4 regions of the Streptomyces sp. NPDC006872 genome follow, and region 2 is predicted to be linked to each of the others. Evidence: riboswitches for the same ligand, from Rfam matches in the RefSeq annotation. Region 2 holds a riboswitch; each other region holds the start of a gene.

Region 1 (4,204 bases), on a different contig from region 2:
GAGTACGGCTCGCGTACGACAACGGCGCGAGGCAGTCTGTGGAGGACGCACGTCGGATCGAGGCCGCGATCCGACGACCACGTCGGGACGGGACGCATGGACCGTCCCTCCCACGCTTCACGTGTGGAACACTGGTCTAGACAACCTGAGACACTGAAGGGCAGCATCACATGGCTGAGCGCCGCGTCAACGTCGGCTGGGCCGAGGGCCTTCACGCCCGCCCCGCTTCCATCTTCGTCCGGGCCGCCACGGCCGCAGGTATCCCCGTGACGATCGCCAAGGCCGACGGCAACCCCGTCAACGCGGCCTCCATGCTGGCCGTTCTCGGCCTGGGCGCCAAGGGCGGCGAGGAGATCGTCCTCGCGTCCGAGGCCGAGGGCGCGGACGCTGCCCTCGACCGGCTCGCGAAGCTGGTCGCCGAGGGTCTCGAGGAGCTCCCCGAGACCGTCTGAAAACCCTGACGGCGCGCTGCCTTAAAGTCGTCGTCCCGCAACACCGAAGGGCTCGTCCGAATTGTCGGGCGAGCCCTTTGAATTTCCCGCTTATGGGCAGCAGAAATAGCGCCCCACGAATTAACTCCTCTTTGTATACGGCCCCCGTGTTAATGCCGCAGACCCGTCATGTTTACGGGAGGTTGCGAAGTCCTCACACGGTCGACGCGCTCCACTCCGCCGGAAAAGCGCAGCCGGTGCACGGCCGTCGCGCGCTCGGTGTGCAGCGCCGTGACCGCACGCGCGCGCTCCCCGTCGCCGCGCGCCACCGCGTCCACGATCGCGCCGTGCTCCCCCCAGGACTCCACCGGGTCGGCCGGAGCGTCCACCACGTACATCCAGGCGATCTTGTGGCGCAGCTGGGTGAGCATCGAGGTCAGGGCCTGGCTTCCGGAGGCCTGGGCGAGCGTCTCGTGGAACCAGCCCCCCAGGGAGCGCAGATCCTCGCTGTTGCCCCTCCTGGCCCGCTCCTGGCCCAGCCGGACGAGACCGCGCAGCACCTTCAGATGGGCCTCGGTGCGCCGCTGGGCGGCCCGGGAGGCGCCGAGCGGCTCCAGCAGCATGCGCATCTCCAGCAGGTCCGCAGCCTCCTGCTCGGTCGGCTCGGCGACGCACGCGCCCGCGTGCCGCCGCGTGACCACGAAGCCCTCCGCCTCCAGCGTGCGCAGCGCCTCCCGGACGGGCACACGGGAAACGCCGTAGCGGCGGGCGAGGAGTTCCTCCGTGAGGCGGCTGCCGCGCTCGTAGACACCCGCGACGATGTCGTCCCGGATGGCCGTGCACACCGAGTGCGCCGGAATACGCATGACGGACCTCCGCCTTAATCCCCGTGAAACGTCGACGATTGACGTGTGTTCCGTGACTCTATTGCAATCAGCGGGAATTTCCGATGGCGGACTGGAATCCGTGCATATTTTTTGGACAACAGGATCTCGAAAACGACGAAAGCCCCGGCCGGGAGGGCCGGGGCCGAACGATCTGTCGCCGTGCGTCGTCAGACGTTCACGCCGTGCTTGCGAAGGTAGGCGACCGGGTCGATGTCCGAGCCGTACTCGGCGGTGGTGCGGGCCTCGAAGTGCAGATGCGGGCCGGTGACGTTGCCGGTCGCGCCGGACAGGGCGATCCGCTGGCCCGGGGTGACCTGCTGCCCCACCGACACCTCGATGGACGACAGGTGACCGTACTGGGTGTACGTCCCGTCGTTCATCTTGATCACGACCTCGTAGCCGTACGACCCGCCCCAGCCGGCCTCGACGACGGTGCCCAGGCCGACCGCGTGCACGGTGGTGCCGCTGGCCGCGTGGAAGTCGATGCCGGTGTGGCTGCCGGAGGACCACAGGGAGCTGCTGGCCTGGTAGCCGGTGGACACGTAGGAGCCGGTGATCGGCAGCACGAAGGCGTTGAGGCGCTTGCGCTCGGCCTCGCGGGCGGCACGCACGCGTGCCTCGCGCTCCTCCACCGCCTTCTTGGCGGCGGCCTCGCGGGCGGCCTGCTCGAAGGCTGCGTGCTTCTGCACGGCGACCTGGTCGTCGAGCTGCTCGGCGACGGACTCGCCGACCGTGACGACGGGGATCAGCCCGGTCTGCTCGGGCGTGGGCTCGGCGGCGAGGGCCGGAGTGGAGGCGACGGTGGCCATGACACCGGTGGTGGTGAGCGCCGCGACACCCGCCGCGCGAACAGTGGTCCGCTGCATCCGGCTGGGCCGACGGTGCTTCCCGGTGGCGTAGGTGATCGCCAAGACAGGGGTGTCCTTTCCTTCCCTCTCGCCTACCGGGTTAGCTGACGGGTTCGGAGCAGGAAGGTCTCCTACGGACCCCCTCGCGTTCACGCGGGCGTCCGATTCACCCCAGGGACTTCACAAGTGGGTCCCCGGCTCCCCTGGCTCGCGCCGTACGGGGACTCGGCGATGACTGTCCGGTGCCGCGGCTGCGGCGCACTGCCTGACGAACAGCCCGCACGAAGCTAAGCGGGGCCGGTTTCAATCCTCAAACGAATCCCGGTTTTTGTAGCGCATCCCACAGGGCAGACAGGCAACCTCCGCCCCAATTCGGACATCTAGCGGCCCTGGTGACGCTTCCGTCGACCAGGGCCCCTACACGCGCGTGCCGTTGCCGGGTCCGCTCCGTGACTGCTCCGCGGCCTACTCCGCGGACACGACCTTCACCTCGCCGATGCCGAGGGCCTCGACCGGCGCCTTGATCTGGGCCGCGTCGCCCACCAGAACGGTCACCAACCGGTCCACCGGGAAGGCGTTCACGGCCGCCGCGGTGGCCTCCACCGTGCCGGTCGCGGCGAGCTGCTGGTACAGCGTCGCCTGGAAGTCGTCGGGCAGGTGCTGCTCGACCTGGTCGGCCAGCGTGCCCGCGACGGCCGCCGCGGTCTCGAACTTCAGCGGCGCCACCCCGACCAGGTTCTGCACGGCGACGTCACGCTCGGCGTCGGTCAGCCCCTCGGCGGCGAGGGTGCGCAGCACCTTCCAGAGGTCCTCGAGGGCGGGACCGGTGTTCGGGGTGTCCACGGAGCCGCTGATGGCGAGCATCGCGGCGCCGGAGCCGTCCGGGGCGGACCGCAGGACCTGCCCGAAGGCGCGGACGCCGTACGTGTAGCCCTTCTCCTCGCGCAGGACGCGGTCCAGGCGGGAGGTGAGGGTGCCGCCGAGGCAGTACGTGCCGAGCACCTGCGCGGGCCACACGCGGTCGTGCCGGTCGGCGCCGATACGGCCGAGCAGCAGCTGCGTCTGGACGGCGCCGGGACGGTCCACGATGACGACCCGGCCGGTGTCGTCGGCGGTCACCGGCGGCACCGGCCGCGGCTGGGCCGAGGAGCCCGTCCAGGCGCCCAGGGTGTCGCTCAGCAACGCGTCCAGGTCGACGCCGGTGAGGTCGCCGACGACCACGGCGGTGGCCGTGGCGGGGCGGACGTGCTTCTCGTAGAAGCCGCGCACCGCCGCGGAGTCGATCTTCTCGACCGTCTCCGCCGTGCCCTGGCGCGGGCGGGACATGCGCGCGGTGGCCGGGAACAGCTCCTTGGAGAGCTCCTTGGCGGCGCGCCGGGAGGGGTTGGCCAGCTCGTGCGGGATCTCGTCCAGCCGGTTGCGGACGAGGCGCTCGACCTCGCTGTCGGCGAACGCGGGCGCCCTCAGGGCGTCGGCGAGGAGGCCGAGGCCCTTGGGCAGGCGCGAGGCCGGCACTTCGAGGCTGAGCCGGACGCCGGGGTGATCGGCGTGCGCGTCCAGGGTGGCGCCGCAGCGCTCCAGCTCGGCGGCGAACTCCTCGGCGGAGTGCTTGTCGGTGCCCTCGGAGAACGCGCGCGCCATGATCGTGGCGACGCCGTCGAGGTCGGCCGGTTCGGCGTCCAGCGGCGCGTCGAGGAGGATCTCGACGGCGACGACCTGCTGGCCGGGGCGGTGGCAGTGCAGGACCGTCAGACCGTTGGCGAGCGCGGCGCGCTCGGGCGCCGGGAACGCCCACGGCTTGGCCTCGCCGGCCCGGGGCTGGGGGTGGAAGTCCATCGTGGCGAGCTCGGTCACCGGGCCGCCTCCTCGTTCTCGTCCTGGTCGGCGGGGGCTTCGGCGGCGGTCGGCTCGTAGACGAGCACCGCGCGGTTGTCGGGGCGCAGACGGGCCTTGGCGACCTCCTGCACCTCCTCGGGCGTCACGTCCAGCACCCGCTGGACTGCGGTCAGGGCGAGCTGCGGGTCGCCGAACAGGACGG
Region 2 (4,204 bases):
GACGGTGACGGCGGCCTCGGCGGTACGCCCCCAGTGGCCCTCGTAGACGAGCCGCCGGTCGTCGGGGCGGACGACGCTCGCGACACCAGCACCGGCACCGGCACCGGCACCAGCACCAGCACCGACGGCCGAGGTGCACGCGGACGCGGGCGGAGCGGCCCCGGCCACCAGAAGCGCCACGACCGCCGCGGTCGCGGCGCACTTGACGACGGCGGTGCAGCGGTGGACGACGCCGGACACGGGACCTCCGAAGAGCGATGGAAAGCGCTTGCTCCCTGACGGAGATCACTGTGTCCCCACTCTGGCCCGGCTGTCGACAGGGCGAAAAGGGATGCCATGCGGCTGCCATAGACACGCCACACGGCGGCAATGAAACGATCAAGAAAACGACGCCGACACGCCGAAGGCCGGACCCGGGGATCGGGGTCCGGCCTTCGACTGCGTGTCAGGCGGTGGGTCGTCCGCGGGTGCTAGACGGAGACTCCGTGCGAGCGGAGGTAGGCGATCGGGTCCACGTCCGAGCCGTAGTCCGGCGTGGTGCGGATCTCGAAGTGCAGGTGCGGGCCGGTCACGTTGCCGGTCGCGCCGGAGAGGCCGACCTGCTGACCCAGGGTCACGGTCTGGCCGGCCGAGACCGACAGCTGGGACAGGTGGGCGTACTGGGCGTAGTAGCCGTCGGCGAGCTTGATGACGACCTGGTTGCCGTACGCGCCGCCCCAGCCCGCGGAGACGACGGTGCCCGCGCCCACGGCCTTGAGGGAGGTGCCGGTCGGCACGACGAAGTCGACACCGGTGTGGTAGCCGCTGGACCACATGCTGCCGGCCACGTGGTACGCGGTGCCGACGGAGGCGCCGGCCACGGGGAGCTGGTAACCGCTGGAGGCGCCGGTGCTGCTCTCGGCGGCCTGCGTGGTCGTCTTCGAGGACGAGGCAGAGGACGAGGTGGAGGACTTCGAGTCGGATGCCTTCGAGTCGGAGGACTTCGCCGACTTCGAGGACTTCGAGGACGAGCTCCCCGAAGAGGAGGCCGAGGAGGACGAACCGGACGACCCGGTGGTGCCGGTCGCGGCCTGCTTGCCGATCGACAGCTTGAGGCCGGGGTGGATCAGCGAGGGGTTGTCGCCGACGGCCGCACGGTTGTCCTGGTACAGCTTCTGCCAGCCGCCGCTGACGTCCTGGTCGTCCGCGATCTTCGAGAGGTAGTCCCCGGACCGCACGGTGTAGGTCTTCGCGGCGGCGGTCTTCCGGGTCACCGGAGCGGCCTGCACGGCGCTTTCCGAAACCGTCTGCGCGACCGACTGGGACGCGGCCTGCGAAACGGACTGGGAAACGGACTGAGCGGGGGCCGCATGGGCGCCGGCGGCACCCATGAGCGGAAGGGCGAGCGCTGCGCCGCCGGTTCCGGCGACGGCTATCGAACGAGTGAAGCGCTGGGTCTTCGGACGGCGGTGCTTACCCTTCGCGGGCATGGCGAATTCCTCTCCGGCGCCTGCGAGGTGAGCTGTCGGGTGCGAGCTGGAGATGCCCGGCCGCGCCGAGGCGCGGCTTTACCCCAAGCCTGTTCCGGGACCGGAACAGGCGGTTGTGCCTGTGGGTCCCCCGCTCCTGCCGTGGACGGGTGGGTGTGCGGACTCCGGGCGGCGGCAGGATTAGGCATCCGTCCGGATTGGTGTGGAACGTAAGCGACCCAGACGCACGGGGACAAGCAGAGGTTGCACGGTTAATGCATTTCTCTTGATCTGCTGTGAGAATTCCCGGTCACGCTCCGTGAATCCAAACACCCGCCATTCGCCGAATACCCTTGAAAAGCGCATGAATTACGTGAACATGACGTACGACGCACGGTCACGGATATGACGCTGCTCACGTGACAGCCCTCCAGGATCCTTTATTCCAGAGCGAGTTGGAATTAAGGATCCAATTCGGACAGAAAGCTCAGATGCGACGGAGCCGGATAACCGTCGCATCAAGGTCGCCCTTCAGTTCGGTGCGCAGCCCGTGATGCAGCAGCACCGCACCCCGGTGAACTTCGCCCGTTTCACGGCATTCATACGACTGTGTCGGGTCGAGTCCGCGCAGCCGGAGCGCCGGCACGGGCTCCCCGAACCGCTGGGCCTGGAGCCAGGCGAGGACGACGCTCTCGTCTCCGCGCACGTACTGGACGGCGCTCAGACCGCCCGCCGGGGGACGCAGCCGGTAGAGGTCGCCGTGCTGCACAAGAGGCCGGATCTCCTTGTAGAGGTCCACCCACTCCCGCGCCTCGGCGAGCTCCCCCTCGCTCCACTCCGAGAGATCGCCGCCGACGCCGAGCACACCGGCCATGGCGCTGACGAACCGGAAGCGCAGCGAGCTCACCCGGCCGTTGAGCTGGGTGTTGGGACTGTCGGTGACCCACGCGGCCATGACCCGGGCGGGGTGGATCTGGCTGAAGCCGTGCTGGATGTCGAGCCGGTCGAGCGGGTCGGTGTTGTCGGAGGTCCACACCTGGTCGGTACGGCCCATGATCCCGAGGTCGATACGTCCGCCGCCGCCCGAGCAGGACTCGAAGGCGACGCCCGGGTGGGCGGCCCGCAGTCGGTCCAGGAGGCCGTACAGGGCTCGCACATGGTCGACCCAGAGACGCTGCGGGTAGGGGTCGTCCGGCCAGCCCGCGTCGGTGAAGCAGCGGTTGAAGTCCCACTTGACGTAGTCGACGGGTGCGCTGGAGAGAAGCCCGTGGAGCTGCTCCCAGAGATACTCCTGGACGTCCTCACGCGCGAGGTTGAGTACGAGCTGATTGCGGAACTCCGTCCGCTTTCGTCCCGGTTGGAACTGCACCCAGTCGGGGTGGGCCCGGTACAGCTCGCTGTCGGGGTTGACCATCTCGGGCTCGACCCAGATGCCGAACTGCATGCCGAGGGCGTGCACGTAGTCCGCGAGGGGCTTCAGGCCGTTCGGGAAGCGGTCGGGGTTGGGCCGCCAGTCGCCGAGCCCGGCGTGGTCGCCGGTGCGCTTGCCGAACCAGCCGTCGTCGACGACGAACAGCTCGACGCCGATCGCCGCGGCGCGCCGGGCCAGGGTCGCCTGCTGTTCCTCGGAGATGTCGAAGTAGGTGGCCTCCCAGGAGTTGAACAGCACCGGCCGGTCCTGCTCGGCGTCCGGGACGACGTACGCGCGCTGGTAGGCGTGCCAGGCGCGGCTCGCGCCGCCGAAGCCCGCGTCGCTCCACAGGCCGGCGAAGACGGGTGTGGTGAAGGACTCGCCGTTCTCCAACCGCAGCAGGCCCGAGTCGTCGTACCCGGCGCCGCCGGTGATCTGCACGCGCGCGTCGGGGAGTTGCGCGACGGCGATCCGCCAGGAGCCCGACCAGCCGAGGGCGCAGCCGTAGACCTCGCCGCGCTCCTCGGTCGCGTCGGTGTCCAGGGCGACCCAGGGCAGGTGCTGGTGGCCGGTGTGGCCGCGGCGGCTGCCGATGACCTTCTCACCGTAGGTGAGGGGGGAGCGCGTGAGCCGCGACTCGGCGGCCCAGCGGCCGTGCAGCTGCGACAGCCGCCAGTCCTCGCGCTCGGGCAGGGTCCAGACGGCGGAGTCGGCGCGCAGCAGCTCCTGCGGCCGCTCGCCGTCGTTGCGCAGGGTCGTCCAGCGCTCGACGACGTCGCCGCGCATCCGGTAGTGCAGGGTGACGGTGAGCCCGGCGTCCCGGAAGCGCAGCCTGAGCTCGTCGCCGTCGCTCTCGTGGGCCTCGAAGGTCCACTCGGTGCCGCGTCGCTCGTCGGTGCGCACGGACAGGGCGGGCCGCACGAAGCGGGGGCCGCCCTCGACCGGGTACTCCTCGCGGCCGTCGAGCGGGGACTCGAAGGACGCCCCGCGCTCCGACGGCGGCAGCTGGGCGAGCGCCTCGGCGTCCGCGAGCGCGATGCCCGGACCCCAGTGCAGGTGGATCAGCTCATCGGCCTCGGTGAGATGGAGGGCGTAGCTGCTCGTCGGCCCCGAAAGGAGCCAGGTACGGCCGTTGTCGGCGATCTCGGGCATCAAACCCCCACTAATTCGAACAGGTGCGATCAAGCACCAACATCATCGATTGCGGTCGGCCCCTCGGGCAACTCTCGACCGCCGAGTCCCCGGACAAGTCTTCACCTGGGCGGACGTCCGGCCGGCGGGCCTGTGGACAACCCGTTGCCCGGGGAATCCATGTCGTATCGTCCTAGGAGGTGTCCCGTCGGCC
Region 3 (4,204 bases), on a different contig from region 2:
GGACCACGCCTGTCCCGTAGGGGTTGGCGGGCCGAGACGGGGCGGAGACCGGTGGGTGGGGTCAGCCGGCTCGGTGCACCACGGCGTCGCAGAGTTCCATCAGCGCCGCCTTGGAGTCGCACTCCCGCAACGGCGCCAGCGCGGCCCGCGCGTCCTTCGCGTACCGCACCGTGTCCCGGCGGGCCTGCTCCAGCGCCGGGTGGGCCCGGAGCGCCTCCAGGGCCTCGGCGAGCCGGGCGTCGTCGCTCAGGTCGGAGTCCAGCAGCTCGCACAGGGCGATGTCCTCGGGCAGCGACAACCGCGCCGCCCGCTCCCGCAGCCGCAGCACCGGCAGCGTGGGAACGCCCTCGCGAAGATCCGTCCCGGGCGTCTTTCCCGACTCGCGCGAGTCGGAGGCGATGTCCAGGACGTCGTCCGCCAGCTGGAAGGCGACGCCCAGCCGCTCGCCGTACTGCGTCAGCACGTCGACGACCGTCTCGTCGGCGCCCGACATCATCGCCCCGAAGCGGCAGGCGACCGCCACCAGCGAGCCCGTCTTGCCGCCGAGCACGTCGAGGTAGTGCTCGACCGGGTCGCGCCCGTCCGTCGGCCCGGCCGTCTCCAGGATCTGCCCGGTGACCAGCCGCTCGAACGCCTCCGCCTGCACCCGTACCGCCTCCGGCCCGAGGTCGGCCAGGATGTGGGAGGCGCGCGCGAAGAGGAAGTCACCCGTGAGGACGGCGACGGAGTTCCCCCAACGGGCGTTCGCGCTGGGCACCCCGCGCCGCACGGCGGCCTCGTCCATCACGTCGTCGTGGTACAGCGTGGCCAGATGGGTGAGCTCCACGACCACGGCCGACGGCACGATCCCCGGCGCGTACGGGTCCCCGAACTGCGAGGCGAGCACCACGAGCAGCGGCCGGAACCGCTTCCCGCCCGCCCGTACGAGGTGCTGGGCGGCCTCCGTGATGAACGGAACCTCACTCTTGGTGGCCTCGAGCAAGCCTTCCTCGACAGCCGCCAATCCGGCCTGGACATCGGCTTCCAGAGCCTGGTCCCGCACGCTCAGCCCGAACGGCCCGACGACGGTCACGAGGGGTCTCCTGTCTGCTGGTGTCTACTGGCGGTTACGCGGTTTGTCGATAGGTCGCTGCCATCACTCAAGTCAGCGTATCCGGTCACGTTTCGATCACCGATAGCCCCCACGTCCTGCAGGCTCGAATGGGCCCGCCGAGGAGGCGTCCCGCCGGGCCGGCCGACGCCGGATCCGGCCCGAAATGTTTCTGATCAGCCCATATGAACGAACGCCTATCGAGTTACCAGGTAGTAGTGATCCATACGGTCGAGCGATCCGGGGACGTCCCACGACCGTTTCCCGCCACGCGCGGACAGGCGCGCCGCCCGGCGCCCCGCGCCGCGAGGCCTCCCGCATCGCCGGACCGGCGAAATCCATGAGCGGCAAAATGGACACAAGGGAACACATAGCAGCAAAGTAAGGCTAATTCCAAGCCTGCCTCTTTGCCGTTTCCTTTAACTATGAGTTGGGAATAATGCCCGATTCGCCAGTCTTGTGATTGCTGGTGAGTTGGCTCACTCCCGACGCCATGCCGCCTCCCGCACGTCACTCGCCGTTTCCCCGCGCCCCCCAAGCAAGTTGGGGCTTTGCACCCACAAAGGATCAAGCACCCCATAGGCCACAGACCAAGGTCAATAGGGGTGATCTGTGAATCCGCTACTTGTTCCGGACATGTGCTCTCGCATACGTTCCCGGCCTGTCGGGCGGACGCCGAATCCTGCCGCCGCCCGAAACACCCATCGAGAACCGCACGGCAGGAGCGGGGGAACCAGGTAGGCCGCCGAGCCGAAATTCAGGACGTCTTGGATTTTCAGGATGTTTTGGACACTTCGGTACGGCTTGGGGTGAAGTCGCATCCGTCAGGACGCGGCCGGGCAGCTCCCGCCCGAACCCGACAGCTCACCTCGCAGGCGCCGGAGAGGAACTTCGTCATGTCCGCTGCCGCTCAGCCGCGCCGCACCCGCCGTACCCGTCTCGCCCGCACCATCGCCGTCGCCGCCACCGGCGCGGCCGTGCTCGCCCTCCCGATCATCGGCTCCACCACCGCCTCCGCGGCGACGCCGACCGTCGTCACCGCCTCCAGCCTCGGCTACGCCAACAACCTCGACGGCTGGATCCGCGCCTCGCTCCATGTCATGGCGCAGCACGGCATCCCGGGGACGTACAACGGCATCTACCGCAACGTCATCCGCGAGTCCTCCGGCAACCCCTACGCCATCAATCTCTGGGACTCCAACGCGGCCGCGGGCATCCCGTCCAAGGGGCTGCTCCAGGTCATCGACCCGACCTTCCGCGCCTACCACGTCGCCGGCACGTCGTGGAACTCCTACGACCCGGTCGCCAACATCACCGCCGCCTGCAACTACGCGGCCGCGCGCTACGGCTCGATCGACAACGTGTTCGGCGCGTACTGACAGAACCCCCTACGGGCCCTACGGGACCTACGGGACCTACAAGGAGCTACGAGCCCTACGGGAACATTCGTTCGAGGACGACGGCCACGCCGTCGTCCTCGTTCGACGTCGTCACCTCGTCGGCCACGGCCTTGAGCTCGGGGTGGGCGTTGGCCATGGCGACACCGTGCGCGGCCCAGTCGAACATCGGGATGTCGTTGGGCATGTCCCCGAACGCGACGGTGTCCTCGGGCCGCAGACCCAGGTGCTCGGCGGCCAGGGCCAGGCCCGTCGCCTTGGTGATCCCGCAGGGCTGCAGCTCGACCGTGCCCGGCCCCGACATGGTGACGGTGGCGAGCGAGCCGACCACCGAACGGGCCGTCGCCGCCAGCTCGTCGTCGGACAGGGTGGGATGGCGCAGCAGCACCTTGCTGATCGGCTCGCACCACAGGTCGTCGCGTCGGTCGACGCGCAGAGCGGGCAGTGTCGGGTGCGGCATCCGGTAGCCCGGCTCGATGAGCGTCAGCCCGTCGACGCCGTCCTGGTCGACGGCCGCGTACAGCTGCCCGACCTCCGCCTCGATCTTGCCGAGCGCGGTCTCCGCCAGCTCCCGGTCCAGGGTGACCGACCACAGCAGACGGTCCGCGCCGGCGTCGTACAACTGCGCGCCCTGTCCGCACACCGCGAGCCCCCTGCTGTGCAGGCGGTCGAGGAGCGGCCGGACCCGGGGCGCGGGCCGTCCCGTCACCACCAGGTGGCGTGCGCCGGCGGCCGTCACCCGCGCGAGCGCGTCGAGCGACCGGTCGGAGAAGGTGTCGTCGCCGCGGAGCAGCGTTCCGTCCAGGTCGGTGGCGATCAGGGCGTACGCGGTGCGCGCGGCATATGCGAGGGGTGCGGCCATGATCAGAGAATACGGATCCCGCGCCCCCCGGGTTCGACGCAAACCGAACGACGGCCAGGTCCTGCCCTGTTCTGCCAACTCCCCTTTAAAAGAAACGGCTTTCTGGCGCGTTGCCGGGTAGCGGACGGTTAAAGGCCTCTGCACCGATTGGCAACAACATGGGACGCTACCTACCGCGACGCCCGGGTGGAGCGGTACCGTCCAGGTGTCCAGGGGGGACTTGATCGGGGGGTCAGGTTGAGCAGTGGGCGCATTCGTGTGCTGAGGCCACAGGACCTCGGCCAGGGGGAGAGGGAGCGGTGGCGCGCGCTGCGCGCCGCGTCGACGCTTCCACGAAACCCCTTCATGGAACCGGAGTTCACCGACGCCGTGGGCCTCGTGCGGCAACGCGCACGTGTGGCGGTGGTCTATGAGGGGCGCGAGCCGGTCGGCTTCCTGCCCCACGAGCGGGGCAGGCTCGGCCAGGGCCAGGCTCTCGCGTACGGCGTCTCGGACGCACAGGGCGCGGTGCTGGCCCCGGGCCTCGGACTGAACGCCGCCGAACTGATGCGGGCGTGCTCCCTGACGAGCTTCGCCTTCGACAACCTGGAGGCGGAGCAGGGGCTGTTCCTCCCGCACGCGGCCGAGGAGTACGCCGCCTATGTCATCGACGTCGAAAAGGGTTACGAGACCTACGAGTCCGTACTGCGCGCGCAGTCGCCGAAGTTCCTGAAGACGACCCTAGCCAAGGAGCGCAAGCTCGGCCGGCAGGTCGGGGAGCTGCGGTTCGTGTTCGACGAACGCGACCCGGCCGCGCTGCGCACGCTCATGGCCTGGAAGTCCGCGCAGTACCGCAGGACCGGCCGCCGGGACCGG
Region 4 (4,204 bases), on a different contig from region 2:
CGGCAGCAGGTGCGCGTTGGGGCCGCCCAGGTAGCGGAACAGCGGCAGGTCGCTGGCCTCGGAGGCGGCGTGGGCCACGGCGAGCGAGACGCCGAGGATGGCGTTGGCGCCGAGGGAGCCCTTGTTGTCGGTGGCGTCCAGGTCGAACATGGCCTGGTCGATCAGGCGCTGCTCGGTGGCGTCGTAGCCGACGAGCTCCGGGCCGATCTGCTCGATGACGGCGAGGACGGCCTTCTCGACACCCTTGCCGTGGTAGCGGTTCGGGTCACCGTCGCGGAGCTCGATGGCCTCGAAGGCACCGGTGGAGGCGCCGGACGGAACGGCGGCACGACCCGTGCTGCCGTCGTCGAGGCCGACCTCGACCTCGACCGTGGGGTTGCCTCGGGAGTCCAGGATTTCCCGGGCTACGACGACGTCGATGGACGGCACGAGCATCTCCTTCTTGGGATGTGACGCTGGTTGTGCGGGGCGGTGGGTGGGCCGTGACGGGCCCGCGCCGAGCCTTGCGACTAGAGCCTAACCGCCTTCGGGGCGTCGGCAGCCGACCGACCGTCCCGTGGACAAACTGACCGTACCCATTGTTCACACACGGAACAAAGGGCGCGGTCGCCAAAGACCAACAGGAAGTTGCCAACCGGCAAAGGAAACAGGCAAAGGAAACAGGCGAAGGAAACAGGCGAAGGAAACAGCCGGCGAAGAGAACAGGCAAAGAGAAACCCCGCCCCGGTGCGTACGGGGGAACACGCACCGGAGCGGGGGGCCCGTGGGGACGGGGGGTGACCCTCACGAGGTCTTCAGTGTGCGGACCTCACCCAGGAGGGCGCTGTGACTTTCCTGAGAGCCGGATGTCACTTCACTGCTCGAGGAGCCGCAGCTCACTTCAGGTGCAGCTGCTGGCCCGGGTAGATGAGGTCGGCGTCGTCGACGATGTCCTTGTTCAGCTCGAACAGCTTCTGCCAGCCGCCGGCGACCTTGTGCTTCTCGGCGATGGAGCTGAGGGTGTCGCCCTTGACGACCTTGTACTCGCCGTCGCCCTTCTCGACCTTCTTGCCGGTCGGGGTGGTGACCGTCTTGGAGGCGGCCGGGCGGTCGGTCGAGCGGGAGGCGCTCTGCTCCTCGGTCGAACGGGTGCTGGTGCTGTTCGACGAGCTGGACGAGCTGGAGCCGGAGCCGGCGGAGTCGGCGCTGCTGCCGTTGTAGGCGGCGCTGGACAGGCCCGTGCCGCAGACCGGCCAGGCGCCCTTGCCCTGGCCCGCGAGGACCTTCTCGGCGACGGCTATCTGCTGCGTCTTGGAAGCCTGGTTGGCCTGCGCGGCGTACTGCGTGCCGCCGTACGCGGCCCAGGTGGAGGCGGAGAACTGCAGCCCGCCGTAGTAGCCGTTGCCGGTGTTGATGGACCAGTTGCCGCCGGACTCGCACTGGGCGACCGCGTCCCACTCGGCGGCGGTGGCGGCGGAGGCGTTGCCGGCCGCCATCAGCGGGGCGGCGATGGCGACGCCGGTGACGCCGGCCAGTGCGGCGACGCGGGTGGCCTTGGACGGACGGCGGTGCTTGCCCTTACCGGAAAACAGCATGGTGGATCCCCTCACCGACGCCTGCGAGGTGAGCTGTCGGGTTCGGGCCGTGTGAGTTGCCCGGCCACTCCTCCATGGGAGGCGTGGCTTCACCCCAAGCCGGATCCGGCGTCAACCGCCGATCCCGGCACTTACCTTGGGTCCCCCGCTCCTGCCTACGGCGCTTGACGCGACGACTGTTCCCGGGCAGCCGCTGGCAGGACTCGGCGTTGCGACGACCGGGGCTCGGGTTGCCGAGCGGCCTTGACCGTAGTCACGTGATCCGCGGAATTTCAAAGACGATCAGGGCTTCTGAGACTCATCCCACACTTTCACCAAACCGGACATTCCGGAGCGAAGTATGACGTGAACTCCCGGCGTTTTTCGGTGCGTTCCTGCCCTATTGGACCACTGTGTCGAGGGTCTGACCGGTGACGATGTCGCTCGGGTCGGCGCCGATGAGGTCCCTGTTCTCGGCGTAGAGGGCCTGCCATCCACCGTCGATGCCAAGGGAGTCGGCGATGGAGGCGAGGGAGTCGCCTTCCTGGACCACGTAGGTGACCGCGGCGTGCCGACCGGTGGAGGCGGTGGAGGTGCCGTCCACCGCGACGCCGTCCGCTGCGACGCCGTCCGCCGCGGTACCGGTCGCCGCGGTGTCGGTCGCGCCGGTGGCGCTCTTCGTCGTGGGGGTCGCGCTCTCGTCGGCGGTGGCGCCGCGGTGCTTGCCGGAGCCGAGGGAGCCGGTGTCGACGAGGCTCCAAGAGCCCGCATCCTGGACCGACTTGCCCGAGTCGTCCGCTTCCGAGGTCGCCGAGGGAGAGGCGTCGGTCCCGGCGGGATCGTCCGCGGTGGAGGACGAGGGGGATGAAGGTGACGAAGGGGACGCCGAAGGCGAACTGGATGAATCCGCGGACGAGTCGGACGACTCGGACGATCCCGTCGAACTGCCGTCGGCGCTCGACGAGCCCGAAGAGTCCGAGGAGCTCGAGGAGTCCGAGGAGTCCGAGGAGTCGCCGTCCAGCCCCTTGGGCAGGTCGGACAATCCGGACGAGGAAGACGAGTCGGACGAGTCGTCCGCCACGCCGGTGTCCACGTTCACCGCGCCGTTCTCCTGGGTGAGCCCGGAGGTCAGCCCGCAGGTGCCCCACGCGCCGACGTTCTCGGCGGCGAGCAGTTTCTGCGCCACGGCGATCTGCTGGTTGCGGCTGGCCAGGTCGGCGCTCGTCGCGTAGTCGAGTCCGCCGTACGTCTCCCATTGCTTCTGGGTGAGGCTCAGTCCGCCGTACTCGCCGCCCTTGTCGGCGCTCCACGAGCCGCCGGTCTCGCACTGCGCCACCTTGTCCCACACGGTGCCGTCTGCGGCGCTCGCGCCGGAGGCGGCCAGCAGCGGGATGGCGATGGCGGACCCGGTCACTCCGGCCGCGACGAGGAGGGCCGGAGCCTGACGGGGGCGACGGTGACGACCGTTCCCGGAGAGCATGCGAGGGCCTTTCTCTGGACAGCAGTGACCGGCGCGACGGGTGCGACTGACGCGTCGCGCTGACGAGTGAACGTATCGGCACACGATCACTTGTCACAAGTTAATGCCGCGCAGATCACGTGAAGATCACAGAGTTGAGGGTCGGTCACCTTTGCTTCGCCGAATGGTCACACTCCGGCTGACATCCGATCAGATACGCACGGAAGTGAACTCGACCGGGAGCGTCCGCAGCCCCCGCATGATGAGCCCGCCACGCCATCTCAACTGGGCCGGGTCCACGGCCAGTCGGAGGTCGGGCAGCCGGGTGAGAAGGGCGGCCAGCGCGGTCTGGCCCTCCAGTCGGGCCAGCGGGGCGCCCAGGCAGTAGTGGATGCCGTGGCCGTAGCCGAGGTGTTGATTGTCACGGCGGGACAGGTCGAGGCGGTCGGGGTCGGCGAAGCGGGCCGGATCACGGTCGGCGGCCGCCAGGACGACGAGGACGGGGTCGCCCTGCGCGATGTCCTGCCCGCCGATGCTGAGCGGCTCGGTCGCGAACCGCCAGGTGGCGAGCTCCACGGGGCCGTCGTAGCGCAGCAGTTCCTCGACGCCGGTCTCCAGGAGGGTGCGGTCGCCGTCGTCCTCGGTCAGCGACCGCTGGAGACGTTCGCGCTGCTCGGGGTGGGTGAGGAGGGCGTAGGTGCCGTTTCCGATGAGGTTGACGGTCGTCTCGAAGCCCGCGAACAGGAGGATGAAGGCCATGGCCGCGGCCTCGTTCTCGGTGAGGTGCTCGCCGTGGTCGGAGGCGCGGATGAGGCCGGAGATGAGGTCCTCGCCGGGCGCGGGCTCTGCCGGCAGCTCCGCGCGCTTGCGGTGGATCAGCTCCAGCAGGTAGCCGCGCATCTTCTTCACCGACCGCGCGACACCACCCCGGGGCCCTCCGCCGTGCCGGATCATCATCCCGGCCCAGTCGCGGAAGTCGTCCTGGTCCTCGCGGGGGACGCCCAGGAGGTCGCAGATGGCGTAGATGGGGAGCGGGAAGGCGAAGTCGTGGATGAGGTCGGCCTCGCCGTTCGCCGCGAACCGGTCGATGAGCTGATCCGTCAACTCCTGCACCCGCGGCGCGAACTCGGCGACCCGGCGGGGTGTGAACGCCTTGCTGACGAGCCGGCGCAGCCGGGTGTGGTCCGGCGGG

What was found. Region 2 has a riboswitch for cyclic di-AMP ahead of ABZ725_RS21065 (LysM peptidoglycan-binding domain-containing M23 family metallopeptidase). Riboswitches for the same ligand answer to the same signal wherever they lie in the genome.
Positions count from the first base shown of each region.
Region 1: it holds a riboswitch for cyclic di-AMP, as region 2 does, so the genes downstream of both, ABZ725_RS23050 (M23 family metallopeptidase) here and ABZ725_RS21065 (LysM peptidoglycan-binding domain-containing M23 family metallopeptidase) in region 2, are expected to answer to the same signal.
Region 3: it holds a riboswitch for cyclic di-AMP, as region 2 does, so the genes downstream of both, ABZ725_RS00790 (transglycosylase SLT domain-containing protein) here and ABZ725_RS21065 (LysM peptidoglycan-binding domain-containing M23 family metallopeptidase) in region 2, are expected to answer to the same signal.
Region 4: it holds a riboswitch for cyclic di-AMP, as region 2 does, so the genes downstream of both, ABZ725_RS16335 (transglycosylase family protein) here and ABZ725_RS21065 (LysM peptidoglycan-binding domain-containing M23 family metallopeptidase) in region 2, are expected to answer to the same signal.

Region 1 covers NZ_JBEYIL010000007.1:426,147-430,350, forward strand. Annotated here, with positions in the region: gene ABZ725_RS23040 (HPr family phosphocarrier protein) at 171-452, shown strand; gene ABZ725_RS23045 (GntR family transcriptional regulator) at 602-1,297, opposite strand; gene ABZ725_RS23050 (M23 family metallopeptidase) at 1,486-2,229, opposite strand; cyclic di-AMP (ydaO/yuaA leader) riboswitch at 2,241-2,407, opposite strand; gene ABZ725_RS23055 (pitrilysin family protein) at 2,632-4,020, opposite strand; gene ABZ725_RS23060 (pitrilysin family protein) at 4,017-4,204, opposite strand, start outside.
Region 2 covers NZ_JBEYIL010000006.1:514,258-518,461, reverse strand. Annotated here, with positions in the region: gene ABZ725_RS21070 (GDSL-type esterase/lipase family protein) at 1-240, opposite strand, end outside; gene ABZ725_RS21065 (LysM peptidoglycan-binding domain-containing M23 family metallopeptidase) at 471-1,469, opposite strand; cyclic di-AMP (ydaO/yuaA leader) riboswitch at 1,474-1,631, opposite strand; gene ABZ725_RS21060 (alpha-galactosidase) at 1,936-4,011, opposite strand.
Region 3 covers NZ_JBEYIL010000001.1:176,212-180,415, reverse strand. Annotated here, with positions in the region: gene ABZ725_RS00795 (polyprenyl synthetase family protein) at 62-1,072, opposite strand; cyclic di-AMP (ydaO/yuaA leader) riboswitch at 1,754-1,981, shown strand; gene ABZ725_RS00790 (transglycosylase SLT domain-containing protein) at 1,987-2,469, shown strand; gene ABZ725_RS00785 (HAD family hydrolase) at 2,525-3,349, opposite strand; gene ABZ725_RS00780 (GNAT family N-acetyltransferase) at 3,608-4,204, shown strand, end outside.
Region 4 covers NZ_JBEYIL010000005.1:98,890-103,093, forward strand. Annotated here, with positions in the region: gene eno (phosphopyruvate hydratase) at 1-435, opposite strand, end outside; gene ABZ725_RS16335 (transglycosylase family protein) at 876-1,574, opposite strand; cyclic di-AMP (ydaO/yuaA leader) riboswitch at 1,578-1,747, opposite strand; gene ABZ725_RS16340 (transglycosylase family protein) at 1,954-3,033, opposite strand; gene ABZ725_RS16345 (cytochrome P450) at 3,223-4,204, opposite strand, start outside.